One region of the Sodalis ligni genome, then DNA from elsewhere that is predicted to be linked to it. Evidence: predicted binding sites of a transcription regulator. Region 1 holds the regulator's gene; each other region holds the start of a gene.
The links. The regulator CRP, encoded in region 1, controls carbon source genes, mostly activating them, when cyclic AMP is high. The targets are predictions, from matches to a motif close to ATGTGANNNNNNTCACAT.
Positions count from the first base shown of each region.

Region 2: the regulator CRP is predicted to act here: its motif matches at 1,845-1,862, upstream of GTU79_RS08015 (YjcB family protein).
Region 3: the regulator CRP is predicted to act here: its motif matches at 2,265-2,282, upstream of GTU79_RS05035 (glycoside hydrolase family 3 N-terminal domain-containing protein).
Region 4: the regulator CRP is predicted to act here: its motif matches at 3,111-3,128, upstream of GTU79_RS13080 (iron-containing alcohol dehydrogenase).

Region 1 covers NZ_CP075169.1:537,692-542,459, forward strand. The annotation lists gene GTU79_RS02390 (YccS/YhfK family putative transporter) at 1-1,957, opposite strand, end outside; gene crp (cAMP-activated global transcriptional regulator CRP) at 2,009-2,641, opposite strand; gene GTU79_RS02400 (OsmC family protein) at 2,956-3,363, shown strand; gene GTU79_RS02405 (phosphoribulokinase) at 3,410-4,279, opposite strand; gene GTU79_RS02410 (YheU family protein) at 4,445-4,666, opposite strand.
Region 2 covers NZ_CP075169.1:1,694,117-1,698,884, forward strand. The annotation lists gene GTU79_RS08000 (TetR/AcrR family transcriptional regulator) at 92-661, opposite strand; gene GTU79_RS08005 (nuclear transport factor 2 family protein) at 693-1,154, opposite strand; gene GTU79_RS08010 (hypothetical protein) at 1,153-1,344, shown strand; gene GTU79_RS08015 (YjcB family protein) at 1,487-1,774, opposite strand; partial or broken gene GTU79_RS08020 (efflux transporter outer membrane subunit) at 1,906-3,498, opposite strand; gene GTU79_RS08025 (DHA2 family efflux MFS transporter permease subunit) at 3,500-4,768, opposite strand, start outside.
Region 3 covers NZ_CP075169.1:1,078,084-1,082,851, reverse strand. The annotation lists gene ppnN (nucleotide 5'-monophosphate nucleosidase PpnN) at 1-1,194, shown strand, start outside; gene xni (flap endonuclease Xni) at 1,280-2,035, shown strand; gene GTU79_RS05035 (glycoside hydrolase family 3 N-terminal domain-containing protein) at 2,439-3,587, shown strand; gene GTU79_RS05030 (glycoside hydrolase family 3 protein) at 3,712-4,173, shown strand; gene rlmM (23S rRNA (cytidine(2498)-2'-O)-methyltransferase RlmM) at 4,309-4,768, opposite strand, start outside.
Region 4 covers NZ_CP075169.1:2,807,908-2,812,675, reverse strand. The annotation lists gene GTU79_RS13090 (phosphoglycerate dehydrogenase) at 1-869, opposite strand, end outside; partial or broken gene GTU79_RS13085 (dihydrodipicolinate synthase family protein) at 943-1,826, opposite strand; gene GTU79_RS13080 (iron-containing alcohol dehydrogenase) at 1,844-2,992, opposite strand; gene GTU79_RS13075 (D-threonate 4-phosphate dehydrogenase) at 3,183-4,163, shown strand; gene GTU79_RS13070 (DeoR/GlpR family DNA-binding transcription regulator) at 4,177-4,768, shown strand, end outside.

The sequences.
Region 1 (4,768 bases):
CCATCGGGGTGCCCGGCTGCTCCGGCGTATCGCCGGCGGTGGCCAGTACCGGCTGTTCGCTGCTCGGACCATCGTATTCCAGCCGTTGCTGGCAGGTTTGCAGCGCCACCTCGCAGGCGGTCAGGTATTTTTCCGCCAGCATTGGCGTCAGCATGTAGTGATCCCGCGCCAGTATCGTCATGGCATTGATATGCTCAATAATAAACTGGCTATGGGTCACCCATAGGCGCATATCGATGAGGTAGCGGGAGTTGAAACCGGGCTCCTGCATGGCCTGGCTTAGCGAGGTGAACAGGGCGTTATGGGCCTGGTTGGCCCGCATACGGGCATAGGCCAGCGCCGCCGGCTCCGGATTCGCCTGTAATAACAGACGCAATGCGTCCTGATCCCTTTCCAGCGCCTGATGGGCGTTTTTGCGCAGCAGGCCGCTTTGCCACTGCGGCCACAGCCAGAGCGTACCGCCGAACGCCAGCATGCATCCGATCAGGGTATCCACCAGCCGCGGTACCAGAAAATGCGTACCGTTCAGGGACAATAGCTGCAGGGTGTAAACGGCGGTTACGGTGAAGCCGGTCATCGCCAGGCCGTAATTTTTCCGCAAAACCAGGTAAGCCGCCAGGGTCACCACCAGCATAAACAATAAAACCGTGCCGTCCCCCAGATGGAGCTGCAGGGTCGCGGCGGCGATAACCAGGCCGGCCAAGGTTCCCAGCGCCCGGTGCTGGATACGTACCCGGGTGGCGTTATAGCCGTTCTGGCTGACAAACATCACCGTCATCAGAATCCAGTAGGGTTTAGGCAGGTTGAACACCAGTCCCAGGCTGCTGCCGATGGCCAGCATAATGCCCAGCCGGGCGGCGTTGCGCAGCGCCATGGATTTGAGCGAACAGTAGCTGCGCAGCGCCTGCCAGAAAGAGAGCCGTTGCTGGTTATCCGCCATGATATCCCGCCGGTAGAGCGGACGTTGCGTCCTGAGCAGCCTGGCGATGCGGCTGAAGTGATAAAAACAAAATTGCCCCACCGGATTATCCGGATTTCGCTGGGCAATTTTTTCCACCGCCGACAGGGCTTCCGCCATGGTGAAACGGCCCGATAACCGATGATAAAGGATATCGTCCGCTACCACCCGCAGCCGGGCGGCAATCAATTGGGCATTATAGCGGATCACCGCTTCAGCGTGACTCTGCTCCACCAGCTTTTGCACTTCGTCCGGCTGATGCAAACTGACGGCGATATGCTCTTGCAGGTCCAGAGCCACCTGAAATGTCCGCAGCAGACGTTTGTACTGAAGCTGATGGTTGGCCGACAGCATATGCAGCTGCTGGTAAATTTGCGCAATCAGATCAATCACCCGCTGCTGCCGGGCAAACAGCGGCGGCAGGGCGGTTTCCGGGTCGGTATGCTGGGTCAGCAGGCTGTATTTCGCCTCGATATAATCCGCGAGCTCTCTATAGAGCAGGCTGAGGGTTTCCCGCATCGGCTGCTCTTTAAGCCATCGGAACCACAGGCCGGTAAACAGCCCGTACCAGGCGGTACCGGCGATATACAGCAGCGGCGGGATCCACACCGGGGCGTTGCCGGTCAGGCCGAGGGTAAAAATGGCGGCGATAAGGGAGGCGGGTAATAACCGCCCGTGCAACGGACTGATTTCACCGGTGACGCCCAGCGCCAGCGCCAGGCCCACCATGATAAAGGGCAAGGGTACGTGTACAAAGAGCAGCCACTGGATCAGTACGCTGCTGACGGCGAACAGCGTACCGCCGATGGCCAGGCGTTTAAAAAAGCGTTTATGCAGGGTATCCAGGCCGGCGATGTTGCAACAGGCGGGCACCAGGGAGAACAGCAGGCCGTTCTGCAGGCTGCCGAACAATAGCCCTATCGCCACCGGCAGGCAAAGCACGATGGTTTGCCGCAAGGCATAGTTGACTTCGGGGTGATAGATCAGTCGACGCCACATGCTGCCAACAAGCAGGCGTGGCACAGAGTACCACGCCTGTTTGATTAACGTTTAACGCGTACCGTAAACGACAATGGTCTTGCCGTGTGCGGAGATGAGATTTTGATCTTCCAGCATTTTCAGAATACGGCCCACCGTTTCGCGGGAACAGCCGACAATCTGGCCGATTTCCTGGCGGGTAATCTTGATTTGCATGCCGTCGGGGTGGGTCATGGCGTCGGGTTGTTTCGCCAGATTAAGCAAGGTTTGCGCGATACGTCCCGTGACGTCGAGAAACGCCAGATTACCGACTTTTTCCGAGGTGACCTGCAAGCGGCTGGCCATCTGCGCCGACAGACGCATCAGGATATCCGGATTCACCTGAATCAGTTGCCGGAATTTTTTATAAGAAATTTCAGCCACTTCACAAGCGGTTTTCGCACGAACCCAGGCGCTGCGCTCCTGGCCTTCTTCGAATAAGCCCAATTCCCCGATAAAATCCCCCTGGTTAAGGTAGGACAAGATCATCTCTTTACCTTCTTCATCTTTTATCAGCACCGCGACGGCGCCTTTGACGATGTAGTAAAGTGTTTCAGCTTTTTCGCCTTGATGTATTAGCGTACTCTTCGATGGATACTTGTGAATATGGCAATGAGACAGGAACCATTCGAGAGTCGGGTCTGTTTGCGGTTTGCCGAGAACCATTCGCTGTTATCCTCTTTTGTCATCGATGTCCTTGTTCAGGACATCGTATTCCCTATTACGGCGCTGTTTTATCGATCCATCTCCGTTGTAAACGGAGCGACGTTAGGGAACTTATTAGGGTCTGGTTTTAGTGATGTTCCGATCGCTCTCTTGCCCTTTCATTATCATGAGGTCGATCCAGCCTTGTTTTTAGCATAGGTTTGAAGCAGTGTCTTCTGTTGTCTTGCATCAGCATGAAGTATGTTAGGTAACATTGCCACCTTTCCAATAAAAATGTAGGGTGCAGGAAAAACTTTTTATCTGGAGTCATCATAATGCAAGCACGAGTAAAATGGGTCGAAGGTCTGTCTTTTATAGGTGAATCCGCCTCCGGCCACCAGATTTTGATGGATGGCAACGCAGGGGAAAAAGCGCCCAGCCCAATGGAAATGGTACTTATGGCGGCTGGGGGGTGCAGCGCCATCGACGTGGTATCGATTCTGCAAAAAGGGCGTCAGGATGTGCGTGATTGCGAAGTCAAGCTGACCTCTGAACGCCGCGACGAAGCGCCGAGGTTATTTACCCATATTAATTTACACTTTATAGTTTCCGGCACGGGGCTCACCGACAAAATCGTCGAAAGGGCGGTGGAGCTGTCAGCGGAAAAGTATTGCTCGGTGTCTTTAATGCTCGGCAAATCCGTGAACGTTACCCATAGTTTTGAAGTGCGTTTGCCGTCCTGAATGACGGATGCGTTACCGCTGGCGCGACGCTCCGGCCGCGCCCGGTTTATTCAATGCGTTTGCCTTCCAGTAGCTGCTTTACCAATGGTCCCATGATCAGTTCCATCGCCAGCCCCATTTTCCCTCCCGGTACCACCAGCGTATTGATATTGGAAATAAACGACCCCTGCAGCATCGCCAGCAGATAGGGGAAGTCGATATGATCCAGGCCGCGAAAGTGAATTACCACAAAGCTTTCGTCCAGCGAAGGGATGGCCTTGGCGGCAAAGGGGTTGGACGTGTCCACCGTGGGAACCCGTTGAAAATTGATATGGGTACGGGAAAACTGCGGTGTGATGTAGTTAATATAGTCTTCCATCGATCGCACCACGGAATCCATCACCGCTTCCCGGGAGTGTCCGCGTTCGCTGGTATCGCGCACCAGCTTTTGTATCCATTCCAGGTTGACGATGGGTACTACACCCACCAGGAGATCCACATGCTGCGCCACATTATGGTGGTCGGTAACCACCCCGCCGTGCAGCCCCTCGTAAAACAGCACATCCGTCGGCTCCGGCAGCGGCTGCCAGGGAGTAAAGGTGCCGGGAATCTGATTGTAGGGAACGGCTTCGTCATAGGTGTGCAGATATTTTCGCGCTTTGCCGTGGCCGGTGAGCCCATACTGCAGGAAGGTGTGTTCCAATAGGCCGAAGTCATTGGCTTCCGGCCCGAAATAGCTGATATGTCGCCCGAGATCGCGGGCCTTGCGAATGGCCATGTCCATTTCCGGACGGGTAAAATGGTGGAAACTGTCCCCTTCCAGCTCGGCGGCGTGAATATTCAACTGGTGAAAAATTTTACGGAAAGCCAAACTGGTGGTGGTGGTGCCGGCGCCGCTGGAGCCGGTAACGGCAATAATGGGATGTTGTGCTGACATGGTAACCCTACGCTTCGTTATATGGCGGCGTGATACCCTCAATAATTCAGGTTGCAGGAAAGCGGACGCACCTGCAACTTGAAGTATGACGGGTAGATTCACATGCGCCCGGCATGAAAGACTTGATTATTGTTATCATGTTTAGCGGCGCAGGGCCAATTTGCGTTATTCCGGATGAAACTGGCCGCGGGGCATAATATTGATGGTCTCATGCAGTTCCGACCATACCACTACCGCTTCGCCGCTTATCAGTTGACGTTTGACATCGGCGACTTTGGCCTCCAGTGTCTTTTCCTGTTCGCCGTAATCGGTGCCTTCTCGCAAGACAAAGGATTCAAGCAGGTTATACAGGGTGTCGGAGTCGATTTCTTCCCACGGAATAATCATCATGTTATGTCCAGTTTGTTAATGATTCAATGCCTTGAGGAAATTTCACCAGCAAAGCCTTGTGCGGATACAGGCGCGCTGTTAGTTTCTTACCTTCATTAA
Region 2 (4,768 bases), 1.2 Mb from region 1:
GGCGGCTGGGAACAGGAAAACGCCGGCTTAAAGTCTCCAGGGCTGCTTGCGCCATTGAAATGCCTTGCCGGTATGCCGGGGATAAGTATCCCTAGCGCGCTGCCAACTGCTCGTTGACCCGCCTTTGCAAGCGTAGGAGGCTCTTGGAGAAGAACTCCGCGTCGTCAAGGGCGCGGGCCAGGATCAGGGCGCCCTGGATACCGGCCACCACCTCCTGCGACAGGATGGCGCAGGTGGAGTCGTCAACCCCAGCGCGCCGCAGGGCGCCCCCCAGCGCGGCTATCCACCGCCTGAAATAGCCGCTGATGGCGGTAGCGAACCGATCCCGCGTGCCGTCCAGGGCAAACGCCCCCACCAGGCAAACGCGTTTACCGGACTGAAAATAGTCATCCACTTCCCGCCACATGTCATCCAGAGCGCCGAAGGCGTTCTCCTGTTCCAGCGGCAGGAAAATATGCCCGGCGAACCAGCGGTGGATATGCAGCAGCACCTCAGCGGCCATCTCCTCCTTACCGGCGGGGAAAAAGTGATAAAGACTGCCTTTGCCCAGCCCGGTACCCTCGGTAATGCGGCTGAGGGAGGCGCCCTCAAAGCCGCACTCGCGGAATATTTCGGCAATGCGGGCCACCAGCTCGGTTTTTGCGTTTTCTTTGCTGTTCAATGAATGAATGCCTTGCAGTTACCGAGAACCACTACAAACCAAAATCGGACAGGCCGGGGTGGTCGTCCGGACGCCGGCCCAGCGGCCAGAAAAACCGGCGATCGTCGCTGGTAATGGGCAAATCATTGATGCAGGCAAAACGGCGGAACATCAATCCTTGCTCATTGAACTCCCAGTTTTCATTGCCGTAGGAGCGAAACCAGTTTCCGCTGTCATCGTGCCATTCGTAAGCGAAACGTACCGCTATCCGGGCGCCGGTAAATGCCCATAGCTCTTTGATCAGCCGATAATCCAGCTCCCTGGCCCATTTGCGGGTCAGGAAGGCTACCACTTCCTCGCGTCCGGTAACAATTTCAGCACGGTTGCGCCACTGGGTGTCTTCGGAGTAGACCAGGGAGACCCGGCGGGGGTCCCGGCTGTTCCAGCCGTCTTCCGCCAAACGGACTTTGGCGATTGCAGTCTCCAGCGTAAAGGGGGGAACCAGGTTAGCCATGATGAGTGCCTTTTCTATGAGTGAAGATAGGACTGTACCGATCGGTACAGCCATTGACAAGGTTTATTTTATCCTGTCAGGTTTCGCGGGAATTGCCGAAAACGTCAAGCCCGCCCGGAACGTGGCGGAAATGAACCCGGGTCCGAGGAGAAACGAAAAGCCGCACGTGTTGAAATCGGGTATGAAATGAGGGAACGGATGGGAGACGGAGGTGAACCGATAAAATCGGTTAAGGGATTTTAAACAGCAAAAGACCTGGCTGAATGCGCCATGTCTGAATGCGTGGGTCGTTAAAATGTATTAGCGGAATGGGCGTCCGGTAAAGGCCCGGATCAGGTAATCTGCCAGTCCGGCGGGGTGTGGACGATAATATATTCCCCCAGCTCTTTCAGACCGGCCCAGATATCGCGCCAGTGCGCCAGCTCCATCGAGAGGGTAATGCCCAGCAACCCGGCGACAAACCAATAGGCCATGCTGATGCCGACGCCGGTGAAGATAAAGGCAAGGGCATTTTTACTGGATCTACGGCATACGACATTTAGCGTGCTAGCGAAAAACATCATCACCGCACTGAGCAATTCCCAGCGCATCATCACAAAGCCTGCGGCCAGCGTACTCATGTGGAACCATCCTCCCGTTGATTAAGTTGCCGTAATTTTCTCCTGTTTTTAGGTATTGTGCTACAAAAATATGTGATGGAGGTCAAATTTTTTTGACGGCAATGGATAAGTTGTTTACTTTTTTGGTTTTTTTACTTTTGGGTGCCGGCCGCTACGGTTTCCGCCGGCCCGAACACCGGATACTTAGGTAAATTCACCTGCGTGTAGGGTTCCCAGCCTCCGCCCAGGGCTTTGTAAAGCGCCACCAAATCAATGCCGGTCTGGACCCGGGCGGCGGCGACCTACTGGCGGGCCTGGGCCAGCTGCCGCTGTGCATCAAGCATAGTGATAAATGACGTCAGTCCCTGGCGGTAGCTTTCGCTGGATAAATTGAAGGCGTTTTGAAATGACGCGGCGGCTTGCTCCAGGCCATCCACCTGCTGCTGATCCGTGCGGTAGCTCACCAGCGCGTTCTCCACATCCTGCAACGCGGTCAGGACGGTTTGGCGGTAGGACAAGACCGCATTGGCCTGTTGCACCCGGGCCAGCCGGACGCTTGACACCAGCCGGCCGCCCTGGAAAATCGGCAGCGACACCTGGGGACCGTAACTGTAAAAATGGCTGCTCCAGTGGGTCAGATAATCCGCCTCGGTATTGCGCATGCCGAACTGGCCGGTGAGGGAAAAATCAGGGAACAATTGCGCCACCGAGACGCCGATATTGGCGGTGGCCGCATGCAGATTGGCTTCCGCCTGGCGCACATCGGGACGGCGGCGCGCCAGGGCTGACGGCACGCCCACCGCCACAGCGGCCGGGACGGCGGGCTGCGGCTTGTCTTGGCGTAGTTCGTTATCCAGCGTGCCGGGAGGTTGTCCCAGCAATACCGCCAATCCGTTCATCGCCTGACGCTGTTCCGCTTCGTACCGCGGCAACTGCGCCCGCAGCGAACCGAGCTGGGCAGCGGCGTTTTCCACATCATACTGCGGCGCCAGACCGTGCTGCTGGCGGCTGCGGGTCAATTCCAGGGACTGTTCCGCCACATCGATTTGCGTGCGAAGCGTCTGCGCCACGGTCTGGGCGCCCCTCAGCTGCAAATAGGTCCGCGCCACCTCCGCCTCCAGGGACACCAGGGCGTCGTTGCGTTCTTCAACCGAAGCCTGGCTTTGCGCCTGCGCCATCTCCACCGATCGGCGGACTTTTCCCCAAAGATCCAGCTCCCAGCTGGCGTCGAAACTGCCCTGATACAAGCTTATCGGCTGAGTCAGGGTATCCAGCGCGGAGGCTGCCTGCGGACTAAGACTCGCCACGCTTGAGGTGTCGACATGGGCCGAATCCAGCTGGCCCGCCAGACCCAGCTGCTCGCGCTGGGCGCTGGCCTTGGCCTGCACCGACGGCAGGTAAGCGGCGCCGGCCTGCAGGGTTTGTTCACGGGCGCCGGCGATACGCAGTACCGCCTGCTGCAGATTGATATTGCCGGCGATGGCCCGGTCTATCAGGCTATCGAGCTGCGGATCGTTAAAGCTGTGCCACCAGGACGGATCGGGCAGCGCCGCCAGGGTAGCGGAGGCGGACCGGTTTTTGCCGCCGTTGTCGAGATTGTTGAACGCGGCGGGGGTCACCGGTGATGGGGGGCGGTAATCCGGACCCACCGAACAGGCGGTTATCATGGCCGCCAGCAAACCAAGGCCGAAACGGCGCAGGCGGGGAGCGTGCTGCAATTGAGCTTTTAACAAACGGGCCGGCATACTAATGGGCTCCAACGCTGCCTTCGCTCTTCACCGGCGAAAGCAACAGACAGAAAGGAATCAGGATAAACGCCACCACCGCGCAAATGGAAAACACGTCGATATAGGACATAATCCGCGATTGGATAATCATTTGCTGGTACATCTTGCCGGTGGCTATTTGCAGCGGGTCGCCTATTTGCAGGGAAAAGTCCCGGATGGCCGCCGCGCTGGTATTTACCGCCTGCTGGAATTGCTCATTAAGCGGCGACATGTTATGCACCATATACGCGCTGTGGACCTGGCTGCGTTCGGTAATGGCGGCGGTGGACAGGGAAATCCCGACGGATCCCGCCACATTGCGGAACATGGTAAACAGCGCCGAGGCGTCGGCATTGAGCTTCGGCGCCAAGGTGATATAGGCCACGGTGGTGAGGGGCACGAATAAAAATCCCAGCCCGATGGATTGGGCGCTGCGCATCATGACCAGGGTCAGATAGTCCACATTGGGCACCAGCCGGCTGGAATAGACAAAGGCCAGCGCCAGTAACGTGAAGCCGAAAGCCACCAGCCAGCGGGTTTGTACGATGGGCATCAGTTTTATCACCAGCGGGATGGACAGGACGATTAAAATCGCCCCCGGCGACATCACCAGGCCGGAGAGGGTGGCGGTATAGCCCAGCTCCTGCTGGGCCAACTGCGGTATCGCCACCGAACTGCCGTAGAGGATCATGGCCATGCCGGCCATCAGCAGGCTGGAGACGGCGAAATTTCTGTCTTTGAGACAGCGTAAATCCACCACCGGTTTTTTGGCGTAAAGCAGCCAATAGACGGCGCCCACAATGCCTACCGCCGTCAGGACCGCAAACAGACGGATAAAATTGGACGAGAACCAGTCATCGTCCTCGCCGCGGTCCAGCATGACCTGCAAACATCCCAGGCCAAGAGCTATCAGGCCGATGCCGGTAAAATCAATGGATAATTTACGGCCTTTGACCCGGCGTTCCCACGGAGGGTCTTCCAGCAGTTGGTAAATAGCCACCAGGGTCAGGACGCCGATGGGAATATTAATCAAAAACACCCAGCGCCAGCTGTAATTGTCGGTTATCCAGCCGCCCAGGGTGGGGCCCAGCACCGGCGCCACGATTATGGCGATAGAGGAGAGGCCGAAGGCTTTGCCGCGATCTTCTGGCTTGAAATAATCCAGCAGCACCGATTGTTGTACCGGCTGCAGTCCGCCGCCGAAAAAACCCTGCAGCACCCGAAATAAGATGATTTGCCACAGCTCGGT
Region 3 (4,768 bases), 540 kb from region 1:
TTCCAGGATTTCGATATTAATGTGCTGCGCCGCGAGCGCGGCGTGAAGCTTGAGCTGGTGAACCCGCCCGAAGAGGCTTTTGTCGACGGCAGTCTTATCCGCTCCATCCAGGCGAATCTGTTCGCCGTGCTGCGGGATATTCTGTTCGTCAACGGCCAGATTGCCTCAGCCGGCCACCATCAGAGCCTTAACCTGAATAACTCGGTGCATATCACCAACTTGATATTCTCCATTATGCGCAACGCCCGCGGCCTGCACGTGGGCGAAGCGCCGAATATGATTGTCTGCTGGGGCGGCCATTCCATCAGCGAAACCGAATATCTCTATGGCCGCAAAGTAGGCAGCCAGCTGGGTCTGCGTGAACTCAATATCTGCACCGGCTGCGGACCGGGCGCCATGGAGGCGCCGATGAAAGGCGCGGCGGTGGGCCATGCCCAGCAGCGCTACAAGGAAGGACGCTTTATCGGCATGACCGAACCGTCCATTATCGCCGCCGAACCGCCCAATCCGCTGGTAAATGAGCTGATTATCATGCCGGATATTGAAAAACGGCTGGAAGCGTTTGTCCGTATCGGCCACGGCATCATTATTTTCCCGGGCGGGGTGGGCACCGCGGAAGAGCTGCTGTACCTGCTGGGGATCATGATGAATCCGGCCAATAAAGAACAGGTGCTGCCCCTGATTCTTACCGGTCCGGGCATCAGCGCCGATTACTTCCGGGTGCTGGATGAATTTGTCGTCAGTACCCTGGGCGAGCAGGCCCGCAAATATTACACCATCATCATTGACGATGCGGCGGAAGTGGCCCGCCAAATGAAAAAAGCCATGCCCAGGGTCAAGGAAAACCGGCGCAGCAGCGGCGATGCCTATAGCTTCAATTGGTCGCTGAAGGTGGCGCAGGATCTTCAGCACCCGTTCGATCCCACCCATGAAAACATGGCCAACCTGAATCTGCATCGCGACCAGCCGGCCGAACAGCTGGCGGCGGCGCTGCGGCGGGCGTTTTCCGGCATTGTTGCCGGCAACGTAAAGGAAAACGGCATCCAGTCCATAGAGCAGCACGGCCCCTACAAGCTGCGCGGCGATCCGGACATTATGAAACGCATGGATTTCTTATTACAGGGTTTTGTCGCGCAACACCGCATGAAATTACCGGGCAGCGCCTATATCCCTTGCTACGAAATCTGTATTTAACGCCGGGCCCGACTTGACGACAGGACAAAGCCAATTCCGGCGTCCTGTCCTGCCTCCCGATGGATGATGATAAGGACGACACGCCATGACGGTTCATTTATTGATTGTGGATGCGTTGAACCTGATTCGCCGCATGCATGCCACCCAGGGTTCTTCCTGCCCATCAGCCTGTACCCATGCGCTGAAGCAGCTGATTTTTCATAGTGAACCGACCCACGCAGTGGCGGTATTTGACGATGAACAACGCGACGAAAGCTGGCGCCATCAACTTTTACCGGCCTATAAAGGCGGACGCGCGCCGATGCCCGACGAGCTGCGCGCACTGTTGCCGGACATCAGGCGGCTGTTCAGCCAAACCGGCGTGGCATCGTGGCAGCTAAAAGGATACGAAGCGGACGATATCGCCGCGACGCTGGCCTTCAAAGTCGCCGCCGCCGGACATCGCGTGACTTTGATTTCAACCGATAAGGGATATTGCCAGCTATTATCGCCGGCAATCCACATCAGGGACTATTTTCAAAAACGCTGGCTGGATCTGCCCTTTATTACCGAGACCTTCGGCGTGCAGCCGCAACAATTGCCCGATTACTGGGGATTGGCCGGCATCAGCGGCAGTAAGATTCCCGGTGTCGCCGGTATCGGCGCCAAAACCGCTACGCAGTTAATCAGCCAGGCCGGCAGCCTGGAAACGCTTTATGGGCGATTGGCCGATATCCCGCCTAAATGGCGGAATAAACTGGAACCGCAGCGGGAAATGGCCTTTATATGTCGCCGGGTGGCGACGCTGGATACCGGCGTAACCCTGGAAGGGAACCTGCAGCAGCTGCGTTTACCCCGTTAATCCCCCCGCAGGTGGCCGACGGCCACCGTTGGCACAAAAAAACGCTTTGATATTTTCATATAGAAAATATGCGAAGCCTCCTGAGTTGATATTTCATCTGCGTTTCCCTCCTGTTCAAGTTTCTCCGGTAAGATAATCTCTTTATTTCAAAGGAACTATATTCTTACATTGGTGCTTATCTGAGTGATTTATTTACCCTGCTGCTCCATCTTAATAACGTGAGTCATATATGATATCAGAATCACACTCCGCCTGTGCCAAGTCCATGCCCTCCCCTTCACGCCCCATTGATTTGCACCATAACGCGTCAAATCATCTGTCTATTGGAAAAATCTGACAGCGGCAAGTCAAAGCGATGAAATAGTAGCAAAATGACTTTAAAAGAAAAATAGGTCAGAAAATCATGCTGGACTTCCGTTATTGGCGAGAAGATACCAAAACAAGCGTTAAGCAGGATATGGTGCAGCTAACGGAAACAATAAGAAATATTATTAGAAACAATCATATTGGTGGAATTATTCTGTTTGCCAATAACCTGAAGAATAAAGAACAAATACAAAAACTCACCGACGATCTGCAGGATGCCATACCGGCGGGAGGCATCCCTTTATTTATTGCCACTGATAACGAGGGGGGCAGCGTCTTTCGGCTGCCCCGCGGCGAGTTCTCTGCTTTCCCGGGCAATATGGCGCTGGGCGCCGCCTGTATGGACACGGTGGATAGTAAATTGGCCTATAAGCAGGGATGTGTTCTAGCCCGGGATCTGTCGTCACTCGGCATTAATACCATTTTCGCGCCGGTGATGGATGTCAACAGCAACCCAAATAATCCGGTGATTAATGTTCGTTCATTCGGCGACGACCCGGCCAGCGTAGGGCGATTGGCACGGGAAATGATAGCCGGCATCGGCAGCAAAGGCGTAGTGAGCGTCGCCAAGCATTTTCCCGGCCATGGGGACACGGTGACCGATTCCCATTTTGGCTTGCCGATGGTAAACAAAAACCGCCAAGACGCCAATGAGATCGATCTGGCGCCCTATCGCGACGCTATTACATCCGGCGAAGCGCCGGATATGATTATGACCGCACATATCCAATACCCGTCCCTGGATAACACCTGCATTAAAAACAGGGCCGGAGAAGAGATCATAGTGCCGGCGACATTGTCAAAAAAAATACAGACCGACCTATTGCGAAAGGAACTGGAATTTCAGGGAGTTACTATAACCGATGCGCTGAATATGAAGGCCATCAGCGATAATTTCGATATTCACACCGTGATGGAATTCACCTTCAAGGCCGGCGTGGATATTGCGCTTATGCCGGTTAGCATATACCACATCTCCGACGTCCACCGATTGCAGTCGCTGATTAATATTCTGTCGGGAAAAATTACCGCCCGGGTCATTGATGAGCACATGGTGTCAGAGTCCGTCAAACGGATTATCGAACTTAAGCTGAAAAGAAATATTATCGCCCCGTTCAACGGAACCGCTCCTGGAGATATCACCTTGAGCAGAACATTGGAAAAGAAATTACCGACCGCTCGGTAACCTTATTGAAAAATATCGGTCAGCTTATTCCCTGGAGGATAATTCCCAATCCATCTATATTTTGACACCCTTGGCCGAACAGGGCGCGGCCATTGAACATACTCTGTGGGAAAATGGTTACCATATGGTTAAGAGCGGCGATCTGATTGAAGCAGATTGGCTCCGTAATGTCAGCATCAATCAATGCGATATCTTAATTATCGGCAACATGTTGGATCGGGCCAAAGGATTAGCGGACGCCCCGGGTTTATCCCGGCAAACCACGCCGGTCCTTTCTCGTAAGAACAGCGTTCAAGAAGCGATGGCCTTTGCCAAACGGAGGCAAAAGAAGGTGATATATCTCTCCTTAAAAACGCCCTATGACGTCGTTGGTTATGGCGATATGGCGGATGCGGTATTGGCGACCTACTCCTTTTATGGTGCCAAAAAGGGCAGTTCACTGGCCACGTCTCTTAATGCAGTCGCCGAGATAATCATCGGCAAACTGCCGCCGCGGGGCAAGCTGCCGGTTAATATCTATAATGTCAATAGCCGCGGGCGTGTCAAGGAGCTGAAATACCCCCGCGGTTTCGGACTGACAAACTAGGCGCCGCAAGCAGCCATAGCGGGCATCATGACGCGGTCAATATCATTCGCGTCGGTGGCCGCGGCGGTGTCTGTAAGCGGCAGGATGCCTGCGAGCGCAAGCCTTTGCGGACCATTGAGCCGCCGGGTTCGTGACTTATCGCTCGTCCCGGCGTCCGGGCACTGCGCTCCAGAAACGGCGGATATGCACCGTTACCTCTTCCCGATCGTGATAGAGCTGTTTGGCATGGATCTCTCCGTAAACGCTGTTTTCCTTCAGGCTGTTGCGCAGCAGGTCCAGGTTTTGGCAGACTTCCTCATAACGCTTTTTCATCGGCAGTTTGAGATTGATGATAGCCTCGCGACACCAGCCCTTAACCAGCCAGTCGGCGGCAAGCTGCGCCACACGCGCCGGTTGTTCCACCATATCGCACACCAGCCAGTAGACATTATTGCGCGGCGGCTCGAATTTAAACCCATCGGCACGATGGTGGATGACCTGGCCGGTGTCCATCAGGCTGGCGGCCATGTCGCCGTTATCCACCGCATGCACCATCATGCTGCGTTTCACCAGTTGATAGGTCCAGCCGCCGGGGCTGGCGCCCAAATCCACCGCG
Region 4 (4,768 bases), 2.3 Mb from region 1:
GCGCTGATGGCGCCGTCGGTATACCCCGCGATATGTGATGTTGGTATAAAATTATCTAAGCTAAATAATGGATGGGTCTTTAACGGTTCCTGTTCAAACACATCCGCCGCGGCACCGGCGATGACGTGATCAACCAACGCATCATACAGCGCGTTTTCGTCCACCACGCCGCCACGGGAAACATTAATCAGGAAGGCGCTTTTTTTCATACGTTTCAGCCGCGCTTCATCGAACAGGTTGCGGGTCTCGGTGGTCAACGGCGTATGAAGCGTAATGAAATCGCTCTGTCGCACCAGTGAATCCAACGTAACAAACTCAACGTTATGGTCGCGGGCAAAGGCTTCGTCCTGATAAAAATCATAGGCCAGCACGCGCATGTTAAATCCGGCGGCGCGCAAGACCACCTGTTTGCCTATATTCCCCAGTCCCACAATGCCTAGCGTTTTGCCATAGACATCGGTGGCAAAGATCCGCGGCCAGCGGCCTTCCCGCGTCTGGATAACGGATTGCGTCAGCTGGCGGGCGCCGGCCAGGATCAAGGAAAAAGCAAAATCGGCGACCGCATGCTTATTGGCATCGGGAACATTGGTGACATAAATACCCCGTTCAGCGGTGGCCTTCAGGTCAATATTGTCCACGCCGACGCCATGCTTGCAGACAATCTTGAGCTGCGGCGCCATCTCCAGCAGTGCCGGAGTCACCTCGGTAAACGCCACAATCATCGCCAGGGTATCGGCTAGATGCGGACGCAGTTCGGACAGACTGATATCCGCCGGCAACATTACTATTTCCAGGCCATGCTGTTTAAGCGCCATGACCGGACTATCATCATATTTAGCAAAAGAGGGCGAAGTACAGAGTATTTTCATGTTGAGATTCCGTTATTATCCCACCGGCCCACGGTCGTGATTCCGCGGCGCGTATAAACGCACGCAGCAAAAATCACTTGGTATATTTATTGATGATCTGGAGGATTTTTTCCTCATCCGCCGCGCTGAACCGGATGGGATAACGGCTTTCCCCTACGTCATAACCCATCAGCGACACCGCTTTTTTCACCGCCGCCGGAGAAAACGCCACGTTATACAGATCGGTTCGCAGTCAGGTCACCTGTTCCTGCGCCGCACGGGAGCCTTCCACATCGCCGGCATGGAAACGGGACCATATAGCGTTAATCTCTTTTGGCGCGACGTTGGCCAAACCGGAGATGCAGGCGGAGCAGCCATCGACAAAGCCCTGATGAATGAGCGAGTCGGGACCGTTAAGCACGCTGAAACCCTCGAGATCCTTCACGGCGTTGAGAAAGCCGCTCAGGCTTTCATAGCTGCCGGCACTGTCTTTGATGCCGATAATATTTGGATGGGACGCCAATTGCCGGACGGTTTCCGGTTGCAGCGTATTGCCGGTGCGCGCCGGAATATTGTAGAGAAAGATCGGCACCGGCAAGGCATCGGCGATGGCCCGGTAATGCCACGCCAGTTCCTCCTGTTTTAGCGGCACAAAATAGGGCGTGATCACGGAAACCGCATCGACGCCCAAACCCGCCGCCTGCTTACCGAGCCGGATGGTTTCGCGGGTGGATATCTCGCCGATATGCCCAACCACCGCCGCCTTGCCCGCCACCTCATCGGTGCAGGTCTCAATTAATGCCAGCTTTTCCTTCTCGTTCAGCACAAAAAACTCGCCGTTGGTGCCCCCGCAGAATATGCCGTTGCCGTAACCCAACTGGCGCTGAACCTGCAAACGCATGGCGCTCGGGCTGAAATCGCCGTTTTGTCGAAGGTGGTGACGATAGCCGTCAGTACGCCGCTGATTTTTTTGCTCATAATACCCTCGTAATTAATCAACAATCCTGTGTTTGGAACAGCGTCAAATAGAGGCGGCGGACATCGTCGGCGCCTACTTGCGTCGGAACGTTTTTCATGAGCCGCTGCACATCCAGCGCCGCCTCCACCAGATAAGGCAAATGCTCCCCGCCGATCCCCAGCGCCTCGAGACTCGCCGGCAGCTTTAGGCGCTGCACCAAGGCGGAAAAATACTCCACCAGCGCGTGGGATTTTTCTTCGTCGCTTAGAGAGGTGATGGCATCAGGCACTAAATCATAGGCCTGCGCAAATTTGGCCACCGCCGCCGGACGGATAAAGCGCATACAGGGGGCCAGCAAAATGGCGTTCGCCACCCCGTGGGGGATATGGTATTTGCCTCCCAGGGGATAAGACATGGCATGAACCAGATGCGTCCCGGCATGGGTAATGGCGGCGCCGCCGTAATAAGACGCCCACAGCATTTCCAATCGGGCGGCCAGGTTATCCGGCCGGGCCACGGCGATTTCCAGATTCGCGAACAGTTTTTTCAGCCCCATCAGGGCATAGTTGTCGCTGACCGGGTTGGCCGCCACGGACGTAAAACATTCAATCAGATGACAGAGCGCGTCGATACCGGTTGACGAGGCGATAGACGCCGGCATGCTGACGGTCAACTCCGGCACCAATGCCACATAGTCCGGCAGCATCACCGGCGAAATGATCCCGACTTTGGTTTCCCGTTCTGGGATGGCTAAAATGGCATTGGGCGTAGCTTCCGAGCCGGTTCCGGCCGTGGTGGGGATAAGCAGCGAGGTGATGCGCTTTTGCGGCTTTTCTCCCGCCAGCAGGGCGGTTAAATCCGGCGCGCCCCCGATACACAGCACTGAAAGCAGTTTCGCCACGTCCAGCACGCTGCCGCCGCCGATACCTATCACCAGATCAAACGACTTTCCCCCCAGCGCGGCGACGATAGCCTCCACATCCTGCGCCCTGGGCTCCGGGGGGACATTATCAATCATCTTAAGGCTGGCGACCTTGCCGCACACCTGCTCAATCACGCTTTGTACGGCGGGAATAACGGCGATGTTTTTATCCGTTACCAGTAATGCCGCTCGCTTATCCTGCAACAGGTAACCCAGGTCGTTAAGCGCCTGATAACCACTGATAAGGGTGCTGTTTATATTCATTGACCTTGCCTTGTGTCTTCATTCCCCGCTCAGGGAACGTCGGTGATTATATTTCATCATTTAACATCACAGCTCATGCCCGCCGCCCCTATTTTATAGAATATTTAACGTTGGTCTTTTTTGATCGTGCTCACATATAATCAACTATGATTCAATATAATCATATTGTGTTTCAATCAGGAGAAGCGGAGTGATTAAAATTATTGCAGTCACCATGGGCGACCCGGCGGGCATCGGTCCGGAAATCATCATCAAATCACTCATCGACGGCCCCTTATCCGGTGCGCCGGCGGTGGTGGTGGGCTGCGCCGGTACGCTCCGGCGGGTTTTATCTCTGAATATCACGCCGGCGGCGGAGCTGCGGATTATTAAAAACGCCGCCGATGCGCATTTCGCTCCCGGCATATTGAACGTTATCGATGAACCGCTGGCCGACCCTCTGGCGTTGCAGCCGGGCAAGGTGCAATCGGCCGCGGGGGATCTGGCCTACCGCTGCATAAAGCGGGCGACCGAACTGGCCATGGCGGGAAAGGTTCATGCCATGGCCACGGCGCCGTTAAATAAGGAAGCATTGCACAGCGCCGGCCATATTTATCCAGGGCATACTGAATTGCTGGCGACATTAACCCACAGCCGGGATTACGCCATGGTGCTCTATACCGAAAAGCTGAAGGTGATTCATGTCAGCACGCATATCGCCCTGCGCAAATTCCTGGATACCCTGAGCCGGGCGCGGGTAGAAACCGTTATCGCCATGGCGGATACCTTTCTCAAACGCGTCGGTTTCGACGCCCCCCGCATCGCGGTGGCCGGCGTCAATCCCCATGCGGGAGAACACGGTCTGTTCGGTGATGAGGAGATAGCCATTGTCGGCCCGGCCATTGCGGCGATGACGGCAAAAGGCATCAATGTTTACGGCCCCTGTCCGCCGGATACGGTTTTCCTGCAATCCTATGAGGGACAATATGATATGGTCGTCGCGATGTATCACGACCAAGGTCATATCCCCTTAAAGCTGCTGGGCTTCTACGATGGGGTGAATATCACTGCCGGCCTACCGTTTATCCGGACTTCCGCGGATCATGGCACCGCGTTTGATATCGCCTGGCGCGGACAAGCCAAAGCTAAGAGCATGGCTGTTGCAATCGCGCTGGCAATGCAATTGGCATAAGCGGACGGACGCGATGACGGCACAACCTCGCCTTGACCAGATTTTGGGTTACCTGAAAAACCATAATCTGGTGACAGTGGATCAATTGGTGACGGTGCTGAGCGCATCGCCCGCCACCGTGCGCCGGGATCTCATCAAACTGGATCGGGAAGGCGTCATTTGCCGCATGCACGGCGGCGTAACCCTTAACCGGTTCATTCCCTCCCAGCCCACCACCTACGAAAAAAATCAGCGCAATCTGGCGGAGAAGCAGGCCATTGCCTTTGAGGCCGCCGGCTTCGTCACCGCCGGTGATACCGTGGTGCTGGATGCCGGCACCACCATGTACGAGCTGGCCCGCCAATTAAGCCATTTGCCGCTACGGGTGATTACCACCGATTTGCATATCGCGCTGTTTCTCAGCGGCTTTAAGCAAATCGAGGTTACCATAATCGGCGGACGCATCGACGACAGCAGTCAATCCTGCATCGGTGAACATGGCCGCAAGCTATTGCGCAGCATTAATCCGCAACTTGCCTTTGTCAGCTGTAACTCCTGGAGCCTGGAGAAAGGCATTACCACGCCGACCGAAGAGAAAGCCGGCCTCAAGCAGGATCTGCTGGCCA